3 regions of the Pandoraea pnomenusa genome follow, and region 1 is predicted to be linked to each of the others. Evidence: predicted binding sites of a transcription regulator. Region 1 holds the regulator's gene; each other region holds the start of a gene.
What was found. Region 1 encodes HrcA, which represses chaperone genes, less so after heat shock. Its sites were predicted from a motif close to TTAGCACTCNNNNNNNNNGAGTGCTAA; they were not measured.

Region 1 (5,017 bases):
CAGCACCTGGCGTCCCTGACCCAGCTCGCGCAGCAACCGGCCCACCACTTCGGCCACCGCGCCGCCGATGCCGGAATCCACCTCGTCGAAAATCAGCGTAGGCGTGAGGCTCGCGCTGCTGGCGATCACCTGCAACGCGAGGCTGATGCGTGCGAGTTCGCCGCCCGACGCCACTTTCGCCAGCGGCCGGGTGGGTACACCCGGGTGGCCGGCCACCAGGAATTCCACCGTCTCCATGCCAAACGATTGCGGTTCTGTCGTGGGGCTGAGCGCGACTTCGAAGCGTCCGCCCGGCATCGACAGGTCCTGCATCGCGCGCGTGACTTCGCGCGCGAGCGACGCCGCCGCCCTGGCGCGCTCCCTGGACAACGTCTTTGTCAGTTTCAGATAGGCCGCCTGCGCGGCGTCGGCGGCGGCTTGCATCGCGGCCATGTCCTGCGACGCGGTCAGTTCGGCGAGCTGGGCCCGGCGCTCGGCATGTTCGGCGGGCAACTGCTCGGGCGTAACGCGGAATTTGCGTGCGGTCGAATGCAAGGCGTCCAGACGTTGCTCGACCACGGCAAGCCGCTCCGGGTCGAGATCGATGCGCTGCGCGTAGTGCGTGAGCGAGTGAACCGCCTCGCGAAGCTGGATCTCGGCGGGCTCGAGCGCGGCGAGCGTGTCGGCGAGTCCGGCGTCGATCTCGGCCAGTTCGCGGATCTGGTGCACCACGTGGCCCAGCGACGGGACGATGGCGCCGTCGGCTTCGGCCAGCGCGTCGAGCGCGCCCTGCACGCCGTTGATGAGACTTGCTGCGTGCGACAGACGCCGATGCTCGGCGCTCACCTCGTCCCATTCGCCTTCCTGCGGATTGAGCTTGTCGAGTTCGGACGTTTGCCATTCGAGGCGCTCGCGTTCGAGCTGCAACTCGCGGTCGCGCCCGTGGGCTTCCTCGCAACGCTTGACGAGACGGCGCCACTCCCTGTGCGCGGCCGCGGTGTCGGCGGCCAGCGCCGTGGCGCCTGCGTGCGAGTCGAGCAGCCGGCGCTGGGCGTCGGGGCGAAGCAGTTGCTGGTGAGCATGCTGGCCGTGAATGTCGACGAGCATCTCGCCGAGCTCGCGGAGCTGCGCGAGCGTGGCGGGCGTGCCGTTGATGAAGGCGCGCGAGCGGCCGCCGGAATCGAGCACGCGGCGCAGCAGCACGCCGCCGTGCTCTTCCAGCGTGAGCGCCTGCGCCTGCAGCCAGGCTTCGAGATCGGGGCGCGCTTCGGCGTCGGCGGCGAACTCCGCGGTGATGTCGGCGCGCGTTTGCCCGGTGCGCACCATGCTGGCGTCGCCACGCTCGCCCATGGCCAGGGCCAGCGCGTCGATCAGGATCGATTTGCCCGCGCCGGTCTCCCCCGAGAACACGGTGAAACCGGCGGAGAATTCCAGGTCGAGACGATCGACGATCACGAAATCGCGAATCGAGAGACTGCGTAGCATGGGATATCGATGAGGCGTGGAGTCAGTTCTGCGGCGTATCTTCGTCGGAGATATGCTCGTTCCAGTGCAGTTTGCGGCGCAGCGTGGCGTAGTAGTTGTAGCCGACCGGGTGCAGGAACGTCACCTGATGCTCGGAGCGGCCCACCAAAATCTGGTCGCCCTGCCGCAGTTCGGCGAACGACTGCATGTCGAAGTTGGCGCCGACCTCGCGTCCGCCAGTGATCGTGATGACGATGTCGCTCGAGTCCGGCAGCACGATGGGGCGATTCGACAAGGCGTGCGGGGCGATCGGCACGAGCACCACGCCGCCCAGGCGCGGATGCAGGATCGGCCCGCTTGCCGAGAGCGCGTAAGCCGTCGAGCCCGTCGGGGTGGCCACGATCAGCCCGTCCGAGCGCTGTTTGTACATGAAGCGGCCGTCCACGTCCACGCGCAGCTCGACCATGCCGGAGATGCCCGAGCGATTGACGACCACGTCGTTGAACGCCAGCGTTTCGTAAAGCGTCTTGCCATCGCGCTCGATGCGCGCGGCCAGCAGTGTGCGCTGCTCTGCTTCGAAGTGACCTTCGAGCATGGCCGGCACGACCTGGCGCATCTCGTCGAGCGGAATATCGGTGATGAAGCCGACGCGACCATGATTCACGCCGATGAGCGGCACCTTCGACGCCGCGAGCTGACGGCCGATGCCGAGCATCGTCCCGTCGCCGCCCACGACCACCGCCACGTCGGTCTGCGTGGCGATTTCCTGGATGTCGAGGGTTCCGTAAGGATCGGCGGCCGCACCGATGTTGTGCGCCGTGTCGCGCTCGAAGACGACGTGGTGCCCGCGCTGGGCGATGCATGCCGCGAGCGTGAGCAGGGGTTCGGCAACGCCGTCGGCATGATATTTCCCGACGAGCGCCACGGTCTTGAAGGGGCTCCCAGTTTTCATGCCGCCATTACACCATAAGTCGATGACAGCAACCATCGCCACGCAAGGCCCGCGGCGGTTTCCGCCTCGGGGTTTGCCGCACGCCGCGTATGCATATTTCGCGTTACAATTTTTGCCATGCTAGATCAACGTGCGCAAACGCTTCTCAAAACCCTGATCGAAAGGTACATCGCGGATGGCCAGCCGGTCGGCTCGCGCACGCTTTCCCGATACTCGGGGCTCGACCTCTCGCCGGCGACGATCCGCAATGTGATGGCGGATCTGGAAGCCCTCGGCTTCGTGGCCAGTCCGCATACGTCGGCCGGGCGGGTGCCAACGCCACGCGCGTACCGCCTGTTCGTCGACACGATCCTCTCGGTGCGTCCGCTCGAAGATGCCGTGCACCATCTCGCGTCTCAGGTGCAGAACCGCCTGCAACCGGCCGGGCCGCAACAGCTGGTCGCCTCCGCGGCCCAGGTGCTCTCCAATCTGTCGCAGTTCGCCGGCGTGGTCCTCACGCCGCGTCGTAGCCAGACCTTCCGACAGATCGAATTCCTGCGGTTGTCCGAAAAGCGCGTGCTGCTCATCATCGTCACGCCTGATGGCGACGTGCAGAACCGCATCATCCTGACCGAAAAGGATTATTCGCCGGCGCAACTGGTCGAGGCGGCAAACTACCTGAACGCCAATTTCGGCGGCCACAGTTTCGATGAGGTGCGCGCTTACTTGCGCGGCGAGCTCGACGCATTGCGTTCCGACATGAGCGCGCTGATGCAGGCGGCGGTGCAGGCCGGCAGCGATGCCATGGCCGACACCAGCCGTGAGAGCGTGCTGATCTCGGGCGAGCGCAATCTGCTGGGCGTGGAGGACCTGTCGTCGAACATGGAGCGGCTTCGCAAGCTCTTCGACGTGTTCGAGTCCAAGACCGGTCTGCTGCAGTTGCTCGACGTGTCGAGCCGTGCCTCGGGGGTGCAGATCTTCATTGGCGGCGAGTCGAATCTGGTGCCGATCGAGGAGATGTCAGTCGTGACGGCGCCTTACGAGGTCGACGGCGAGGTCGTCGGCACGCTGGGCGTGATCGGCCCGACGCGCATGGCGTACGAGCGTGTGATTCCGATCGTCGACATCACCGCCAAGCTCCTGTCCAACGCGCTTAGCCAGCATTGATGGGCCCCGTGGCGCGCGTCGCCCGGGCGTCCGGGTCGCCACTTCGGCCCGTGCACGCCATCCATCGGCCGCCGCCCCGGCGCAGCGATCCGCCGCGCGATGCCGGCCGGGGCTTCCGGTTACATGCCCGTAGCATTCCTTTACACGCTGTCACACGCGAGGGGCTTACGCTCGAGGTGTCACTTGCGGCGAAGTCCCCGGAATGGCGGGTGTCAGGTTCGCCGAAGGATTCGGACAGAAGAATGAAGGTGGCATGCCGGCACCGTTGATCGGCGCGTTGCCCGAAGGGCCTCGGAGTCTTTATGAACCCCCTGATTTCCTGGCGGACCGCGGTCCGCCAACTCGGCGTCGTCGGCGTTGGGCTGGCGCTCGGGGTGCTTGGCGTGGCGGGCATGCCCGCCTTCGCGCAGGCGCAGAGCGCCGACCCCCCTGGGCGTGTGGCGCGTCTGAGTCAATTCGACGGCACCGTGACCTTCTCGCCGGACGGCACGGGCGACTGGCGCTACGCCGAGCGAAACCGTCCGCTGACCACGGGCGACGCCGTCTGGGTCGATCGCAACAGCCGCGCGGAAATGCGCGTGGGTGGCGCGGCGGTGCGCCTGGGAGCGTCGACGAGTGTCGCGCTCTCGGCCGTCACCGACCAGAATGTGCAACTGAACGTAACGCAGGGCACGGTCGGGCTGCGTCTGCGCGGCTATGACCCGAATCAGCCTTACGAGATCGACACGCCGAACCTCGCTTTCGTCCCGCAGCAAGCCGGCGAGTACCGCCTCGACGTCGATCCCAATGGCGTGACGACCGTGAGCGTGTCGCGTGGCGCGGCCACCGTGTACGGGCAGGGCGCGTCGGTGCCGTTGCAGCAGGGCCAGCGGGTGGCATTCGTGGGGCAGAATCTGACGCAGCAGCCCGCCGGGCCTTCGCGCGCGGATGCGTTCGACCAGTGGGTGCGGCAGCTCGACGCCCGGGAAGACGCCTCCGTGTCGGCCCGCTACGTGTCGCGCGACATGACCGGCTACGAGAGTCTCGACGATTACGGCACCTGGCAGGAGACGCCGGACTACGGCGCGGTGTGGGTGCCTTCGGATGTGCCGTCGGGCTGGGCGCCTTACCGCACGGGCCACTGGACCTGGGTCGATCCGTGGGGATGGACCTGGGTCGACGATGCGCCCTGGGGCTTTGCGCCGTATCACTATGGCCGGTGGGCGTACGTCGATGCCCGCTGGTGCTGGGTGCCGGGACCGGTGGCGGTGCGTCCGGTGTACGCGCCTGCGCTCGTCGGCTGGGTCAATGGCAGCAGCGGTGGAAATGCCTGGGGGGTCGCGTTTGCCGCCGGCGGCGTGGGACTCGCATGGTTCGCGCTGGGACCGCATGACGTCTATCGACCGGCCTATCACGCCAGTTCCGCGTACATCACGAATATCAACCGCACGACGGTGATACGCAACACCAACATCACGAACATCAACAACATCTACG
Region 2 (5,017 bases), 1.6 Mb from region 1:
CTCGTAATCGAGCCCCTTCAGATTCAGGGCGATCCGCACGCGATACGCGGCGGAACTGCGGAAATAGCTGTACAGCGTGGACATGGCAAGACCTCGGAGGGGAATGGGGGAAAGGCGACGGCCGCCAGCAACTGTGTGCGTGCGCCGCGCCCGAACCCGAAATGGTACTTCAAGCACTGGCACCGGGCACCCCCAAGTGCGTATCATGAGCGGACAATCTCCCTCCGGAGCGTGCCTCGTCGCCCCGGTCTGCCCAGTACGACACAACACCGAAGTGCCATGACCGCCGCCGCCCCACTCGCTCCCTTCGCCTGCGCGCCGCTGCTCAAGACCATCGCCCGGGGCGCCAAGGGCGCGCGCGCGCTCACCGCCAACGAGACGCGAGAACTCTTCGACGCCATTCTCGCCGGACGTGTGGCCCCGGCGGAGCTGGGCGGCGTGCTGATCGCGTACCGCATCAAGGGCGAGACACCGGTCGAGTTGCGCGCCATGCTCGACGCCGCTCACGCCACCTTCACCCCGCTCGTCGCCCCCGCCGACGCGCCGCCGCCCGTTCTGCTGCCGAGCTACAACGGCGCGCGCAAGCAGCCCAACCTGACGCCGCTGCTTGCGCTGCTGCTCGCCCGCGACGGCATTCCGGTGCTGGTGCACGGTCAGCATCACAGCGGCGCGAATCGTGTTGGCACCCAGGCCATCTTTGCTGAGTTGGGGCACGCCCCGTGCGGCTCGGCGACGGACGCGCAAGCGGCGCTGCGCGACCGACGTGTCGCATACCTGCCAATCGCGGCGCTGTCGCCCGCGCTGGAGCGTTTGCTGGAGATGCGGGCCGTGCTCGGCGTGCGCAATTCAGGGCACACGGTGGTGAAGTTGCTGCAGCCGTTCGCCGGTCCGGCGCTGCGCCTGGTGAACTACACCCATCCCGAGTATCGTGAAACGCTCGGCGAACTGTTCTCCGATCCGGCGAATAGCCCCGCTCCCGGCGTGCTGCTCGCGCGCGGCACGGAAGGCGAGCCGGTCGCCGATGCCCGTCGTCAGGCGGCCATCGAGGGCTTTAGCGACGGCGTGCCTACGTTGTGGCAGGCCGCCGAAGAAGGCGCCATCGGCACACCGCCGGCGCTCCCTGCCGCGGACGCCCGCGCGACCGCCCGGTGGATCGAAGCGGTGCTGGCGGGTGACGTTCCGATTCCCGCGCCCATCGCCCGGCAGGTCGCGGTGATCCGTCTGGCGTTGCGGCTCGACACGCCCGGGTCGCGGACCTGAGCGACCACGTACACGCGCTTCGGGGGCGCCCGCACCCGCTCGGGCATGTCTCCCTGATGCACCCGGCTACCGCCATCCCCCACCGGATACGTCGGATATGCCGGCATTGGCCATCATTTGAGCGCAATTCGATGCATTGCGCCCGATAAACGCAACAATCGCTTGCAGCCAAACACGAATTCCATCTTTCTCGGAACGTTTTGTTCCGAAATTCGTCAAAAATTACGTATTGAGACGTGCGTCCGGCGAGGGCCGGACTGAGCGCATGGCGTCAATCGGCCGACGCCATGCGCGTCGCCTGCCAGGAGATGAGATGCCAGGCGTCCGCTTCCAACACATGGACCGCCGTGTAGGTCATCTGCGATTCGAGCGAGCCGGTCGCGGTCTCCAGCTCCACGCGGAGTTTGCCTGTCACGACCACGGTGTCGCCGAACTGGCGCAATTCCTGCGCCTTGACGTCGATGTCGATGTAACGCCGGCGCCCGGAACTGAGCGCGTCGAGAAACTCGCGTTTGGTTTCTCGTTTGCCGTTTGAATGAACGTAATGAAGATCGCTTGCCAGCAAGGCATCCAGTTGTTCGACGTCGCACTCGACCATCGCGTCGAAGCGCGCCGATTCGAGTTCCCGTACCGCGTCAATGTGCTTTCCGGCCATGCTGTCCTCCCATCTTCGCCACCATTAAACGCTCGCGGCTTGGGTTGCAATTTACACCATCCACGTGACGTTTGCGCCAGTGACTTCTCCCGTTTGACGGAGGGTGCTGGAAAACCCCGAGACGCCGGAAACTTCCCGTCCGGTAAGGGTTCTAACGTGTTTAGCACTCACCGAAAGAGAGTGCTAAAATGTTTTCCCAGAGGCTAACCAGGAGTCCACCACTTGAGTACTGCCGCCACTTTGCATCCGACGACGCCGGCCACCGGCACGGCGCCGACTTCGCGTGCCCTTGCGCTTGCCCCGTCCGCGTTGATGCTGCCGGGCAGTCTGGGCAATATCGACAGCTACATTCAGGCCGTCAACCGCATTCCCCTGCTTTCCGCCGAGGAAGAGCAGTCGCTCGCCAAGCGTCTGCGCGAGAACGATGATCTGGAAGCCGCCCGCCAGTTGGTGCTCTCGCACCTGCGTCTGGTGGTGTCCATCGCGCGTAACTACCTCGGCTACGGTCTGCCGCACGCGGATCTGATCCAGGAGGGCAATATCGGCCTGATGAAGGCCGTGAAGCGCTTCGACCCCGCCCAGGGCGTTCGGCTCGTGTCCTACGCCATGCATTGGATCAAGGCCGAGATTCACGAATATGTGCTGAAGAACTGGCGCACCGTGAAGGTTGCCACGACCAAGGCCCAGCGCAAGCTGTTCTTCAACCTGCGCAGCCAGAAGCAAGGCCTGCAAGCGTTCACGCCGGAAGAGATCGATCAGGTCGCCCGCGATCTGAACGTCAAGCGCGAAGACGTCATCGAGATGGAAACGCGTATGTCGGGCGGCGATATCGCCCTCGAAGGTCACAGCGACGACGGCGAGAGCGCCAGCTTCGCTCCGATCGCGTACCTGGCCGACTCGCATCAGGAGCCGACCGCCGTCATCGCCGCACGCGAGCGCGACCACCTGCAAAGCGACGGGCTGCAAACCGCGCTCGGCCGACTCGACCCGCGCAGCCGTCGCATCATCGAGGCCCGCTGGCTGTCGGTGGCCGACGACGGCAGTGGCGGCGCCACGCTTCACGAACTGGCGGAAGAATTCGGCGTGTCCGCCGAGCGCATTCGCCAGATCGAGGTCGCCGCAATGAAGAAGATGAAAGGCGCGCTTCAGGCCTACGCATAAGTCGACCGCGCCGCAGCGCCCCTGCCGCCGGCCATCAAGCCCCGTGAGATCCACGGGGCTTTTTTATTGGACTTCGAAAGTTCATCGCCCATTCGCTCAGGACTTGATGCATCGCAAGGTCGCCGGCGGGACGCACCGATAGAATCGGATCGTACGTGGCCATGCTGCGTGCGAAGGACGGCCCGGGGGCCGTTCGGCGCGCCGGACCCTTGTCTCGAATCCGCTTCCCATCTGCCGTGCGTCACGGCGGCAGATCCGCATCGAACCAGCGTCATCTGCGTGTCATCCGCCCCCGCGCTCCGCGGTTTGACATTTTCAAGCGTTAAGGCACAATGCGCCGGAAGTCGACGCTGTTTCCGACATCACGACTTTCGACGCCAGGAGCCGTCACGGATGGACACCCACTCTCCTAGCAGTCTGAAGCCTCCCGCCACGGCCGCGCCCGCAGTCGCGCCGCGCCCCGTTGCCTCCGGCGTCGTCGCCTGGCTGGTCAGGCGCTGGCGCAACCGCCCTTCCCGTTTCATGTTCGAAATCCTGATCGTTCTCGCGATCAAGGTCGTACTCCTGTTCATTCTGAAACATGCGTTCTTCGACGCACCGATGGCCAAGCACATGCAATTGCCGCCGGACGTCGTGGCCCGCGCCCTGATCGGGCCGCAGGCAGTAGAAGCGCAGTCCCCCACCCCAAGTCAAGGTGTCCGCCATGATCAGTAGCGAAGTCGTTGACCTCTCGCGCTTGCAGTTCGCCGCTACGGCGCTGTATCACTTCCTGTTCGTCCCGCTCACGCTCGGCCTGTCGTGGCTGCTTGTCATCATGGAGTCGGTCTATGTGATGACCGGCAAGCAGATCTACAAGGACATGACCCAGTTCTGGGGCAAGCTCTTCCTGATCAACTTCGCGATGGGCGTGACCACGGGTCTCACGCTCGAATTTCAGTTCGGCACCAACTGGGCGTATTACTCGCACTACGTTGGCGACATCTTCGGCGTGCCGCTCGCCATCGAAGGACTGATGGCGTTCTTCCTCGAAGCCACGTTCGTCGGCCTGTTCTTCTTCGGCTGGAACAAGCTCTCGCGCATCGGTCACCTGGCGACCACGTTCGCGGTGGCGCTCGGCTCGAACCTCTCGGCGCTCTGGATTCTCGTGGCCAACGGCTGGATGAACAATCCGGTCGGCGCGCACTTCAACTACGAGACCATGCGCATGGAGCTCAACAGCATCTGGGAGGTGATCTTCAACCCGGTCGCCCAGGTGAAGTTCGTGCACACGCTCTCGGCCGGTTACGTGACCGCCGCCATGTTTGTGCTCGGCATCTCCGCGTGGTATCTGCTCAAGCGTCGCGACGTGCCCTTCGCGCTGCGCTCGTTCGCCGTGGCTGCGGGCTTCGGTCTCGCATCGACGCTCTCGGTCATCGTGCTGGGCGACGAATCGGGCTACACCACCGGCGAAGTGCAGAAGGTCAAGCTCGCCGCGATCGAAGCGGAGTGGGAAACGGCCAAGCCGCCCGCATCGTTCACGCTGTTCGGGTTCCCGAACCAGAAGGAAGAGCGCACCGATTACGCGGTGAAGATTCCCTGGGCCATGGGCCTGATCGCCACGCGCTCGATCGACACGCCGGTGATCGGTCTGACGCAGCTGCGCGACGAGCACAAGGACAACATCAAGCGCGGCATGCTTGCCTTCGCGGCGCTTGAAAAGCTGCGCGGCGGCGACACGTCGCCGGAAGTGAAGGCCGAGTTCGAAAAGTACAAGGACGATCTTGGTTACGGCCTTCTGCTCAAGAAGTACAAGCCCAACGTGGTCGACGCCACACCCGAGCAGATCCTCATGGCCGCCAACGACACGATCCCGCCGGTCGCGCCGGTGTTCTGGTCGTTCCGCATCATGGTCGGCCTGGGCTTCCTGTTCCTCTTCACGTTCCTGTGGGCGTTCTGGCTGTG
Region 3 (5,017 bases), 340 kb from region 1:
GGGCCTCGCGCCGCTGATCGTGAAAGAAATCTTCCACATCATCAGCGACCTGCGCAAGACCGGCGTGGCAACCCTGCTCATCGAACAGAACGCCCGTGCCGCATTGCAGGTGGCGGACTACGGGTACGTGATCGAAACCGGTGAGCTGGCCCTGGAAGGTCCGGCGCAAGCGCTTGCGAGCAATCCCAAGGTCATTGAAACGTATCTGGGGCTGGCCAGGAAAGCCACTGCCGACGCTTGATAAACCACCTACCGACAAAAAGACAAGCAGCCAGGCTGAGGGAGGAAACCGGAGACAAGGAGATCTCGGGAGGCAACTAAAAAATAAGTAGTAATACTAATAAATAATGTTTGGAGACAACCAATGAAGCGTCTGATACTTGCCGCCGCGATGGCGAGCACGGTAGTGGTAAGTGTTGCCAACGCGCAATCGAATGTTCAACTCTATGGCCTGCTCGATACTGGCGTGGAATACCTGACACACGCCACGCCACAAGGCGGGACGCTGGTGCGCGTTCCGACGAATACCGCCACATTGCCCTCGCGCTGGGGAATGCGTGGCACGGAAGATCTCGGTAACGGATTGCAGGCGCTATGGACACTGGAAAGCGGGTTCGCGCTGAACAACGGCACATCGGCACAGGGCGGCCGTCTGTTCGGGCGCCAATCCTTCGTCGGTCTCGGAGGCAAGTGGGGAACGATCACGATCGGGCGCCAGTACGGTATGACGTACCTGTCGCTGCTCGATTCCGACGTGATCGGACCGGCGATCTACAGCATGGGTTCATACGACAGCTTCATTCCAAACCCGCGTAACGACAATAGCCTTGCGTATAAGGGCGTGTTCAATGGCCTGACGGTCGGTGCGGAGTACTCGACCGGTCGCGATTCGACGAGCTGTGCCGGCCAGACCGCAGGCAACTTTCTCGCGTGTCGCGAAATCTCGGCGATGCTCAAGTACAACGCGGCCAAATGGGGCGCGGCTGTAGCCTTCGATGAACAGCGTGGGGGCGCGGGCTCCGCGCCGGCGACGATCGCACCGACAGCCAGTTACGCGATGGCCCGCGCAAGCAGCCGCGACCGCCGGCTGGTCGCCAACGGCTATTTTGTGCTCGGACCGGTCAAGGTCGGTGGCGGATGGATCGGGCGATGGATTCACTCCGACGTGACGAGCGTGTCGTCAAACCTGTTCTATCTTGGCGCGTCATACGCAGTCAGTGTGCCGCTGCAGGTGGATGCGCAAGTCGTCTACTACAACAGCAAGGACGCCAGCGTCCATTCGATCATGTATGTTGCCCGTGCAACTTACAGCCTCTCAAAACGCACTGCCGTGTACGCCCAGACCGGTTTCCTGACGAACGGCGCGCAAAGTAACTTCTCGGTTAGCGGCGCGACCGTCGTGCCCGCGTCTCCGGCCATGGGTGGCAACCAGTTGGGGGTGATGTTGGGCGTTCGTCACACATTCTGACCTCGCCTCGGGAATCGCGTGCCGGTGCCCCGCGCCCGGCGCGCGGCGTCTGTCGCCGGCCGGGCGCTCCGGGACGACGCGAAGCCGAACCCGCACGAAAGCGACCGTCGACATCGTCGTCGTTCGTCGCATCGCCAGTCGTTATCGCCTACACCCGGCGAGGGTGACGGCTGCGGCTGCCTCGTATGTCATTGATTTCACAAGTTTTGTCTCGGTCGTCGATCTGGCGAGCCCCGCGTTGAGTGATCAACATTCAGAATTCGCCTCCAGCCCAGGCCCGCTCGCCCAATTTTTACCTCCGGGAAAACCCCGCGTCTTGAAATCGTAAAACCCCGTCCCTATAATTAGCACTCGTTGGCGCAGAGTGCTAACGCCATGAATTCATAGCATATGCAAACGATTGCATATTTGTTTTGACGATCTCATTGAGAGAAAGAGGAGCTTGTAATGAACCTTCGTCCCTTGCATGACCGCGTTATTGTCAAGCGCCTGGACAACGAAACGAAGACCGCATCGGGCATCGTGATCCCGGACGCCGCTGCCGAGAAGCCGGACCAGGGTGAAATCCTGGCCGTCGGCCCGGGCAAGCGTGACGATCAAGGCAAGGCGATCGCACTCGACGTGAAGGTGGGCGACCGCGTTCTGTTCGGCAAGTATGCCGGCCAAAGCGTGAAGGTCGATGGCCAGGAACTGCTGGTCATGCGCGAAGAAGACATCATGGCCGTCGTGGCCGCCTAAGTCTGTCTCCCCCAGGACATCTACGTAAAGTATTCAAGGAGTTATTGCAATGGCAGCTAAAGAAGTCGTTTTCGGCGATGCCGCTCGTGCCAAGATGGTCGAGGGTGTCAACATCCTCGCCAACGCCGTCAAGGTGACCCTGGGCCCGAAGGGCCGTAATGTCGTGCTCGAGCGCAGCTTCGGCGGCCCGACCGTGACCAAGGACGGTGTGTCGGTCGCCAAGGAAATCGAACTCAAGGACAAGCTCCAGAACATGGGCGCGCAAATGGTCAAGGAAGTGGCTTCCAAGACCAGCGACAACGCCGGTGACGGTACCACCACCGCCACGGTGCTCGCCCAGTCGATCGTCCGCGAAGGCATGAAGTTCGTCGCCGCCGGCATGAACCCGATGGACCTCAAGCGCGGTATCGACAAGGCCGTCACCGCCGCCATCGACGAACTGCGCAAGATCAGCAAGCCCTGCACCACCAACAAGGAAATCGCTCAGGTCGGTTCGATCTCGGCCAACAGCGACACCTCGATCGGTGACTACATCGCCGCCGCCATGGACAAGGTCGGCAAGGAAGGCGTGATCACCGTCGAAGACGGCAAGTCGCTCCAGGACGAACTGGACGTCGTCGAAGGCATGCAATTCGACCGCGGCTACCTCTCGCCGTACTTCATCAACACCCCGGAAAAGCAAGTCGCGATCCTGGAGAACCCGTTCGTCCTGCTGTTCGACAAGAAGATCTCGAACATCCGTGACCTGCTGCCGGTGCTCGAGCAAGTCGCCAAGGCCGGCCGTCCGCTGCTGATCATCGCCGAAGACGTCGAAGGCGAAGCCCTCGCAACGCTGGTGGTCAACAACATCCGCGGCATCCTGAAGACCTGCGCCGTCAAGGCCCCGGGCTTCGGCGACCGTCGCAAGGCCATGCTGGAAGACATCGCCATCCTCACGGGCGGCCAGGTCATCGCCGAGGAAATCGGTCTGACGCTGGAAAAGGCGACGCTCAACGAACTGGGCCAGGCCAAGCGCATCGAAATCGGCAAGGAAAACACCATCATCATCGATGGCGCCGGTGAAGCCGCGAACATCGAAGCGCGCGTCAAGCAGATCCGCGCTCAGATCGAAGAAGCGTCGAGCGACTACGACCGTGAAAAGCTGCAAGAGCGCGTGGCCAAGCTGGCCGGCGGTGTTGCCGTGATCAAGGTCGGCGCCGCGACCGAAGTCGAAATGAAGGAAAAGAAGGCACGCGTGGAAGACGCGCTGCACGCCACCCGCGCTGCCGTGGAAGAAGGCATCGTCCCGGGCGGCGGTGTCGCTCTGCTGCGTGCTCGCGTTGCCGTGTCGGGCATCAAGGGTGCCAACCCCGACCAGGACGCCGGTATCAAGATCGTCCTGCGCGCCATGGAAGAGCCGCTGCGCCAGATCGTCACGAACGGTGGCGAAGAAGCCAGCGTCGTGGTGGCCAAGGTCGTGGAAGGCAAGGGTAACTTCGGCTACAACGCTTCGACCGGCGAGTACGGCGACCTGGTGGAAATGGGTGTCGTGGACCCGACGAAGGTCACCCGCACGGCACTGCAAAACGCCGCTTCGGTGTCGGGCCTGATGCTCACCACCGACTGCGCCGTCGCCGAACTGCCGAAGGAAGATGCACCGATGCCTGGCGGCATGGGTGACATGGGCGGCATGGGCGGCATGGGCATGGGCATGTAAGTCTCGCGAGAGACGGCTTGACCGGGCGCCGCGAGGCGCCCACTGCCCGGTCGCAGGGCCCCGTGGTCTCGATCACGCCGGCCCGCGCCAAAACGGCAACGAGTTCTTCGGGACTCGTTGCCGTTTTTTTTCGCCTACCGAGCCGGTCGGGTTGGCGTGCCGGGCGTTGCGGTATCCATACCCGCGCCGCCGATTGCCGGTGGCACCTGCGGCGTCGTGGCGGCGATCTGCGCCTGCATCCACTGCCAGAACGCGTGAATGGAACGCTCCCGCGGATGGTTCTCACGCCAACTGACGTAATACTCGAGGCTGGGCGGCACCTGAATGTCGCCGATCTGCACCAGTTCCCCGGACGCGAGTGCGTCTCGCACCAGCAAGCTGCGTGTGGTGGCAACGCCTTGCCCCGCGAGCGCCGCGCGCAGCAGCAATCCCGAATCGTCGAAGATCGGTCCACGCGTGGGCTCGTGCGGCGGCAAGCCGGCCGCAACCTGCCAGTCTCGCCACGAGCGATAGGAAAAGCGCAGCATGGGCAGCTTTGACATATCGGCGAGCGTGAAATCGGGCACGCGCGCGATCAGCGCCGGATGGCACACCGCGATGACGTGGTCGTCGAGCAGCTTGCGCGTGACGAACCCCGGCTTCTCCACCCGCTGATGCCAGATACCCACGTCGACCGAATAGGGGTCGGGCGCCGGGATATCGGCATGGATCCGGACCACCAGATCGATATTCGGGTGTTGCTCGCTGAAGCATCCCAGTCGGGGAATGAGCCATTGTGCGGCAAGGTCGGTCATGACGCTGACTTCGAGCCGTACCGTCGCGAGCGACACGTCGGGGACCGTGCCGGCCCGGGCCTCCGTCATCGCTTCGTCGAGTTCCGACATCCCGATGCGCACGCGTTCGGCCAGCCGTGCGCCGACACTGGTCGGGATCATGCGCGCGCCGACGCGACGAAACAAGGCCGTGCCGAGCTGCTGCTCGAGCGAACGCATGTGATGACTCACAGCACTGTGCGTCAAATTCAATTCTTCGGCGGCCCGGGTAAAGCTCCGGTGACGTGCCGCCGCCTCAAGCGCACGCAGGGATTGGAGGGGGGGAAGGTGTTGGAACATGAT

Region 2: a site for HrcA is predicted at 2,076-2,102, ahead of rpoH (RNA polymerase sigma factor RpoH). Genes of this name have one in related genera too.
Region 3: a site for HrcA is predicted at 1,813-1,839, ahead of groES (co-chaperone GroES). Genes of this name have one in related genera too.

What each region holds. Positions count from the first base shown of each region.
Region 1 is NZ_CP009553.3:1,101,598-1,106,614, forward strand. Features, by position in the region: gene recN (DNA repair protein RecN) at 1-1,464, opposite strand, end outside; gene LV28_RS29105 (NAD kinase) at 1,487-2,395, opposite strand; gene hrcA (heat-inducible transcriptional repressor HrcA) at 2,513-3,541, shown strand; gene LV28_RS48645 (collagen-like protein) at 3,844-5,017, shown strand, end outside.
Region 2 is NZ_CP009553.3:4,860,814-4,865,830, forward strand. Features, by position in the region: gene maiA (maleylacetoacetate isomerase) at 1-84, opposite strand, end outside; gene ybiB (DNA-binding protein YbiB) at 280-1,260, shown strand; gene LV28_RS45760 (nuclear transport factor 2 family protein) at 1,532-1,915, opposite strand; gene rpoH (RNA polymerase sigma factor RpoH) at 2,138-3,076, shown strand; gene cydP (cytochrome oxidase putative small subunit CydP) at 3,470-3,790, shown strand; gene LV28_RS45775 (cytochrome ubiquinol oxidase subunit I) at 3,780-5,017, shown strand, end outside.
Region 3 is NZ_CP009553.3:1,444,835-1,449,851, forward strand. Features, by position in the region: gene LV28_RS30600 (ABC transporter ATP-binding protein) at 1-241, shown strand, start outside; gene LV28_RS30605 (porin) at 365-1,468, shown strand; gene groES (co-chaperone GroES) at 1,916-2,206, shown strand; gene groL (chaperonin GroEL) at 2,256-3,902, shown strand; gene LV28_RS30620 (LysR substrate-binding domain-containing protein) at 4,037-5,014, opposite strand.